2 regions of the Bradyrhizobium sp. ORS 86 genome follow, and region 1 is predicted to be linked to the other one. Evidence: riboswitches for the same ligand, from Rfam matches in the RefSeq annotation. Region 1 holds a riboswitch; the other holds the start of a gene.
The links. A riboswitch is a leader RNA that binds a small molecule or an ion and turns the genes downstream of it on or off. The one in region 1 is predicted to bind cobalamin.
Positions count from the first base shown of each region.

Region 2: another riboswitch for cobalamin. It lies ahead of P6U25_RS33220 (TonB-dependent receptor); the one in region 1 lies ahead of P6U25_RS02910 (TonB-dependent receptor).

Region 1 covers NZ_CP120699.1:647,066-651,234, reverse strand. The annotation lists gene P6U25_RS02920 (ABC transporter ATP-binding protein) at 1-612, opposite strand, end outside; gene P6U25_RS02915 (FecCD family ABC transporter permease) at 609-1,652, opposite strand; cobalamin riboswitch at 1,764-1,962, shown strand; gene P6U25_RS02910 (TonB-dependent receptor) at 2,074-4,169, shown strand, end outside.
Region 2 covers NZ_CP120699.1:7,182,520-7,186,688, reverse strand. The annotation lists gene cbiB (adenosylcobinamide-phosphate synthase CbiB) at 1-818, opposite strand, end outside; gene cobU (bifunctional adenosylcobinamide kinase/adenosylcobinamide-phosphate guanylyltransferase) at 946-1,449, shown strand; gene bluB (5,6-dimethylbenzimidazole synthase) at 1,469-2,101, shown strand; cobalamin riboswitch at 2,205-2,403, shown strand; gene P6U25_RS33220 (TonB-dependent receptor) at 2,508-4,169, shown strand, end outside.

The DNA.
Region 1 (4,169 bases):
GCGCGCGGCCAGGCCGAGGTCATGCGTCACCACGACGACCAGCACGCCCGCATCAGCGACGCCGCGCAGCCGCTGCATCACGTCGATCTGATGGCGCGGATCGAGCGACGCGGTCGGCTCGTCGGCCAGGATCACGGGCGCCTCCACCGCGAGCACACGGGCCAGCGCAACGCGGCTGCGCTCACCGCCGGAGAGCTCGGTGACGCGGCGGTCGCCGAACGCAGTGACATCGACCGCCTGCATCGCCCGCAGCACCGCCGCCATATCGTCGGGCGACAGCCGGGCGGGATCGGTCGCGCCGTGCGGATAACGGCCGAGCGCGACGATGTCGCGGGCCGGCAGCGGCCAGTGCACCATGTGCCCCTGCGGCAGATAGGCAAACCGCCTGGAGCGTTCGCGCAACGACAGCGACGACAGCGCATCGCCGCCGATCCTGATGTCGCCGCGGGAAGGGATCAGCCCGGCCAGCGCACGAAGCAGCGTGGTCTTGCCGGCGCCGTTCGGACCAACCAGCGCCACCAGATGCCCAGACGACAACGACAGCGAGATATCGTGCAGCACATGGCGGCTGCCCAGCGAAGCGTTGAGATGGGTTGCGGACAGCAGGGTCATGCCACGCCTCCACCGAGCACGCGGCGTTCGCGCATGATCAGATAGAGGAAGAACGGCACGCCGATGATCGAGGTCAGCACGCCGACCTTGATGTCGGAAGTCGACGGGATGATGCGCACCGCGATATCGGCCGCCAGCAGCAGCGCCGAGCCCGCGAGCGCGCTCGGCACCAGGAGCCGCGCCGGGTCGTGGCCGATCACCGGCCGCATCAGATGCGGCGCGACCAGGCCGATGAAACCGATGGTCCCTGTCACCGCGACCGCGCCGCCGACGCCGAGCGCGACGCCCGAGATGACGAACAGCCGCAACCGCGCGACATCGACCCCGAGGCTCTGCGCGGCCTCCTCGCCCAGCGTCAGCGCGCGGAAGCTGCTTGCCTGGCTGAGCAGGATGACGGCGCCGGCCACGATGAAGGGCAATGCAATCATGACATGCTGGAAGCTGCGGTCCTCCAGCGAGCCGAGCAGCCAGAACGCGATCTCCAGCGCCACGAACGGATTGCTCGACAGATTCATCACCAGCGCCGTCGCGGCGCCTGCGAAGCTGGAGATCGCGAGCCCCGACAGGATCAGGATCAACAGCCCGGCATTGCGGCCGGCGATCGCAAGCAGGGCGAACACCGAGCCGAACGCCGCGATGATCGCAGCAATCGGCAGCGCGAACGAGCGCACGTCGGCCAACCCGAGCGCAATCACCAGCACCGCGCCGAAGGCGGCCGCCTGCGGCGCGCCGAACAGCGACGGCGAGGCCAGCGGATTGCGCAGCAGCCCCTGCAGCGCCGCGCCGGACAATCCCAGAATGCCGCCGATCGCAAACGCCAGGATGGTTCGCGGCAGGCGGATCTCGCGCACGATCACCTGCGCCACATCGCTGCCGCCGCCGAACAGCGCCGCGATCACGGTGAGTGGTGACAACCGCACCGGCCCGATGCCGAGCGAGATCAGCATGAGCAAGACCACGAGCGCCGTGAGCGCTACGGTCGCGCCCAGACGGCGCCGCGCTGCGACCTCGGCCGCCAAGGCAAAATCCTGCACACTCATCGGATCATGCTCTTACAGCGATCGCCGTGGCAGACAAGCGACACTCGATGAAAACCATAGCCGTCCGGCTGCTGCCCTGGTTCCGCCGGGATTGACTTTGGCCGCCGACCGAACCCTAGTGACCATGACGGTTCTTTCATGGGATGAAAAGGGAATGCGGTACGGGGAAACTGCCCCAAGGCCGCGGCTGCCCCCGCAACTGTAGGCGGTGAATCCTTCGTCACAGGCCACTGGGAATCTCGGTCCTGGGAAGGCGACGAAGGGTAACGACCCGCGAGCCAGGAGACCTGCCGTCAGCCGTGGTCACACGCGACGATGCCGGTCGGGGAGTACAGGCATTGGCTTCACCTGACGTGCCGTCGTGCAAGGGGTGAGACCGGGTTCGCGGTGACGTGCCACTGACGTTGCCCAGGTCTCGCCGATGTTGCCCTTCCCTTCAACGCGACTGCGCCGCGCGCTCTTGCTCGCCTCGACAATATCAGCGCCGGCGCTCAGCGCCACAGCCGCACTGGCGCAGCAGGCGCCGGCCGCGGACGTGCTTCCCCCGATCGAGGTCACCAAGCCCGGCGACCAGAACGTGACGCGCGCCAGGCCGACCAACTCTGATACGACCCAGACGCCGCACCGCCCGGCCCCGGGCAATGCGCCGACCGACAACACGGGAAGCGGAAGCGGATCGAACGCTCCGCCAACGGGCACGGGATCCGGGACCGCCAGTGTCGGGTCCGCGGGCATCGTCGGCGCATCGTCGACCGTGATCACGGCCGACGACATCGCCCATTCGCCGGTGCAGACACTGCCCGAGATCCTCGCGCAGGTGCCGGGCGTGCAGTTGCAATCGCTCTATGGCGGCCCGAACGGCGCCAAGACCTCGGTCGACCTGCGCGGCTTCGGCGCCTTCGCCTCCGACAATACATTGTTCCTGCTGAACGGCCGCCGTCTCAACGACATCGACAAGGCCGGGTTCGATCTCACCACGATCCCGATCGATTCGATCGAGCGCATCGAGATCACGCGAGGCAACAGCGGCGCCGTGCTCTATGGCGACAACGCAGTCGGCGGCGTCGTCAATATCGTCACCAAGACCGCCGTCGGCGGGCCGCCGGTCTCCATCAAGGCTGAAACCGGCTTCGGCTCGTTCAACCAGCGCATGGCCGCGGTCTCGGCCGCGGTGAATTCCGGTCCGTGGTCGACATCGTTCTACGGCAATGGCATCAAGTCCGACGGGTATCGCGTCAACAATGCGCTCGACCAGCGCAACGGTATCGGCAACATCAGCTACACCACGCCGGACCTCACCGCGTTCCTGACCGTCACCGGCAGCGACCAGAAGCTCGGCCTTCCCGGCGGCCGGATCGTGGATCCGTCGATCGGCGTCAATGAGCTGCTGACCGACCGCAGGGGCGCCGCCACGCCCTACGACTACGCCAATCAGCAGACCGCCAGCGTTACCACCGGCTTCACCAAGACCCTGTTGAACGGCGTCGACCTGATCGTCGACGGCGGCTGGCGGCAGCGGGACACGCAGAGCGGCTTCTTCGGCACGGTGCCGACTCCGAGCTTTGCCTCGACCTACAATGACGCCGCGCTGCAAACGTGGTCGATCACGCCACGCCTCAGCATCAAGAACGCGGTGCTCGGGCTGCCGTCCACGATCCTGACCGGCATCGACTATTATGATTCGACGTTCCGGGAAGCGCGCAGCCAATTCCAAGGATACGCGCCGATCCACACCTACGACATCTCGCAGCGGACGCTTGCCGGCTACTGGCAGCATATCATCGGCCTGTTGCCGACGACTGATTTCTCCTATGGCGCGCGCGTGCAGAGCACCGCCGTGAATGCAGCAGACCGTTACGATCCCACGGCGCCGGGCACGTTCCCCGGCTCTGACATCCAGGCTTCTCCGCTCAACAGCAATGAAACGCAATATGCGCTACATGCCGGCGTCGAGCATCGCTTCACCGACGTCTTCTCGGTATTTGGACGCGCTGCGCGCGCGTTCCGCACGCCCGATGTCGACGAACGCGTCGCCTCGGGCCCGTCGTTCGACCCGGTGACGTTCGCGCCGATCCCGCAGAACTTCCAGCTCAAGACCCAGACCTCGCAAGACGTCGAGAGCGGCGTCCGCGTCAGGACCAACCGCTTCCAGGTGCAGACCAGCGTCTACCTGATGGATCTCGACAACGAGATCCACTTCAACCCGGTGCTGTTCTACAACGTCAACCTCGATCCGACCCGCCGCTACGGCAGCGAGACCAACGCCTCGCTGCGCGTCAGCGACACCGTGACGCTGCGCGGCGGCATGGCCTACACCCGCGCCGTCTTCCGCGAAGGCATGTGGGCCGGCAACGACGTGCCGCTGGTCTCCCGCTATACCGGCAATGTCGGCGTCACCTGGAACATCTGGCAGAACTACCTCGTGTTCGACGCTACGTTGCGCGCCTGGAGCTCGCGCATCATGGACAACGACCAGGCCAACGCCCAGAGCCGTATTCCCGGCAATGCGACCGCCGA
Region 2 (4,169 bases), 1.2 Mb from region 1:
TTCGCAACGCTGCCGTGGTAGATGCGCGGACCGCTCAGCCGCACGCCGAGCGCGCCGGCCATCGCGGCTTCCGGCCAGCCTGCGTTCGGCGAGCGATGGCGGCTCGCGTCCCGCAGCATGCATGACCACGCCTGCGCCCGATGCGACGCAAGCAGTACGAACAGCAGGCCGGTGAGGCGCGCCGGGATCAGATTGGCAAGGTCGTCGATGCGGGCGGAGGCCCAGCCAAACGCCTCGTGCCGCGCGGTGCGGTGGCCGATCATGGAATCCAGCGTGTTGATCGCCTTGTAGCCGACAATGCCGGGCAGTCCGAACAGTGCGCCCCAGAACACCGGCGCGACGATGCCGTCGGACGCATTCTCGGCCAGGCTCTCGATGGTCGCGCGGGCAGTGCCGGCATCATCGAGCGTGGCGGGATCGCGCCCGACAATGCGCGAAACCGCCGCGCGTGCGCCCGTGATATCGCCGGCCTCCAGCGGATTTGCGACCGCGGCGACATGGTCATGGAGTGAACGCAAGGCAACCAGCGGCCATGCCAGAATTCCGACCAGCACAACGCGAATCCAGCTTGCGGGGAGCACGATCTGAACAGCCCAGGCGAGCGATGCTGCCAGCGCAATCACCAGAGTTGCCGCTGCGATGCCGGCTGCGCGACGCAGCGCAGGCGAAGCAGACGTCCGGTTCCAGCCGCTATCGACGGCGGTGATCAGCCGGCCAAGCCAGGTCACGGGATGGCCGACGCGCGCGAACAGCCAATCCGGCCAGCCGATCAGGGCATCGACCGCCATTGCCACCACCATCGCTCCCGCAAAGCTCACGCACGTCTCCCGCCTCGATCTCTCCTGATGCGCAAGACCCCGCGCGAGCGCAAGCCCTCCCGCGATCGATTTCGGCTTTGTCTTTCGCAGCGTTTGGTGATTAGTGCTGGCGCGACAGGAGATCACGATGGCCGTCATTCTGATAACGGGCGGAGCCCGATCGGGAAAGAGCCGGCGCGCCGAATCTCGCGCGCTCTCGTTTCCGGGACAGCCCATATATATTGCGACGGCCGAAGCGCTCGATGCGGAGATGGTGGAGCGCATCGCGCGCCACCGCGCGCGGCGAGGCCGCGACTGGATCGAACGGGAGGTGCCGCTCGATCTCGTCGCGGCCTTGGCCGAGACCGACGGTGGCGGAGCAAGGCTGGTCGACTGCCTCACGCTGTGGCTGTCAAACCTGCTTCATGCCGAGCGCGACTGGTCGCAGGACGTTGCGTATCTTGCCGAGGCGCTGCCTCGGCAGCACAGCCCGGTGATCATGGTGACCAACGAAGTCGGCCTCGGCATCGTGCCCGACAATGCGCTGGCGCGCGCGTTTCGTGACGCCGCCGGCCTCATGAACCAGACCATTGCCGGCGTGGCAAACGAGGTGGAATTTGTGGTGGCAGGCCTGCCGATGAAGGTTAAATAAAGATTGGATGATGAGTCTGATGGTCTCATTCGACGATACGTTTCGCCGGCAACTGCACGAATTGTTCGTGTGGCGCCGCGACGTGCGGCGCTTTCGACGCGATCCGCTGCCGGATGGCGCCTTGGAGCGGCTGATCGAGACGGCCTGCCTGTCGCCGTCGGTCGGGCTGAGCCAACCGTGGCGGTTCGTTATCGTCGAGGACACGGCGAGGCGCAGCGCGGTGATCGAGGACTTCAAGGCTTGCAATGCCGATGCCCTGCAGTCCTATTCGGGTGAGCGCGCGGCGAAGTATGCCGCCCTCAAGCTTTCGGGGCTCGAGGAGGCGCCGGGCCATCTGGCCGTGTTCGCGGACAAGACGAGCAGCATCGGTGCGGGCCTGGGGCGCGCGACGATGCCCGAAACCACAGAATATTCCGTCGTCGCCGCGATCTGCTCGATGTGGCTTGCCGCACGTGCAGAGGGCATTGGGCTCGGCTGGGTGTCGATCCTCGATCCGATCCGCGTTCACGGTGTTCTCGACGTACCCGAGAGTTGGAAGTTCATCGGCTATCTCTGCATCGGCTACCCCGAGACCGAGTGTGACCGCCCGGAGCTCGAGCAGGCCAGATGGGAATCGCGACGAAGTTCGGACGAGTTCACGGTGCGACGCTGATGGTTCGCGTGCCGCACTTTGGCGGTTCGTCGCGAAAGCCACTATGGGAATACTCTGGTTTGCAGTGCTCGCGGGCGAATCGTTGACAATTGTTTCCAGATAAAACTATGTTGATGGCGACGGTTCTCCTTCGGGAGATCAAAAGGGAATGCGGTGCGGGCGTCGGCCCAAGGCCGTAGCTGTCCCCGCAACTGTAAACGGCGAGCCTTTCGTCAACGTGCCACTGGGCCAGGCAGCCCGGGAAGGCGTCGACAGGCGATAACCCGTGAGCCAGGAGACCTGCCGTCAGTCGTGGTCACACGCGAGCACATCGGGCGGGGGCGTCCTGATGGGGATCGGCGCATTGCTTTTCGGCGTGCGGTGTCCGCGTTCGCGGTGACGTGCCACGTTAACCGCGAGTTCTTTCATGTTCTCATCTTGCTCCATCGCGCTTGGACGGCGCCTTGGTCTCGCTTGCTCATTGTCATCGCTGCTGCTGCCGGCCGACGCCTTGGCGCAAGCTGCTCCATCCACCAGGCTGGATCCGATCCAGGTCTCGCCTCCCGAGGCCGCAAAGCCGAAGCGTCCCGCGCGCAACAACGCGGCTGCCGCTATTCGGTCGCAGGCGAGGCCGGCGACAAACCTGGCAGCCCAGAGCGCGGCGCAGCCCGCCGGGTCGTCCGCACCGACATCACCGACGCTCAATGCCACCAAGCCGGAAGGAACCGGCAGCCGCCTCAACCTGACGCCGCTGCAAACGCCGGCCAGCGTCGAGGTCATCTCGTCGGGGACCATCGCTGAACGCGGTCAGCACAATGTGATCGACGCCGTCACCCAGGACGCGGCCGGGGTCGTCGCAACGCCCGCTCCTGGTAATGGCGGCCTGTCGTTCAGTACCCGTGGCTTCGCCGGCAGCAACTCGGTGATGACGCTGTATGACGGCACGCGCTTCTATGTCGGCTCTGGAACCCTGACCTTCCCATACGACACCTGGTCGACGCAGCGCATCGAGGTACTGCGCGGCCCGGCCTCGGTCTTGTACGGCGAAGGCGCGATCGGCGGCGTCATCAACGTGATCTCGAAAAAGCCGCTCGCCACGCCTTACAACGACGCCGAGGTCTCGCTTGATAGCAACATGACGCGACGGCTCGCGCTCGACAGCGCCGGGCCGATCAATCCCAATGTGTCGTACCGCGTGAATGCCACCGGCAACGTGTCGGATGGCTGGGTCGATCGCGACAAGACATCGAATGTGGTGGTCTCCGCGGCAGTGCGGGTGCAGGCGTCCGACAATCTCGCCTTCACGCTTTCCGAAGACTATGGCGACCGCAGCCCGTCGCGCTATTTCGGCACGCCTGTCGTCAACGGCGGAATCCTCGATGCGCTGCGCTTCAAGAACTACAACGCATCGGACAGCACGATTCGCTATCGGGACAACTGGACCCAATTCAAGACCGAATGGGATGTCGCCGACGGAATCAAGGTCAACAATACGCTCTATTATCTGACCAGCGAGCGGCATTGGCGCGACGTCGAGAACTACACCTGGAATCCGGCGACCCAGCAGATCGATCGCTCCAGCTATATCGAGATCTTCCACGACCAGAAGCAGTTCGGCAACCGGATGGATACGACCCTCAGCGGTCATATCTTCGGTCTTGCGAACCAGTTCGTGGTCGGGTTCGACGTCAATCGGATCGACTTCACCCACATCAACAATTCGCCCTACGCCGGCGCATCGTCGGTCGATCCTTACGTCTTTGATCCCGGGTCATTCATCGCGACGACGTCTCCAACCGCACCGGGCTTCAATGCAATCGTCAACCAATACGCGCTGTTTGCCGAGGACCGGCTTTCGCTGACCGACCAACTGTCGTTCGTCACCGGTGTCAGGTACGACCGCCCCGAGGTCGATCGCACCGACTACCGGGTGCCGTCGAACAGCTTTGACGTCAGCCTGTCGGGCACGAGCTGGCGCGCCGGCCTCGTATACGAGCCGATCAAGCACCTCGCCTTCTACGGCCAATATGCAGTCGGCGTCGATCCGGTCACCAATCTCATCTCGCTGCCGACCACGCAAAAGACCTTC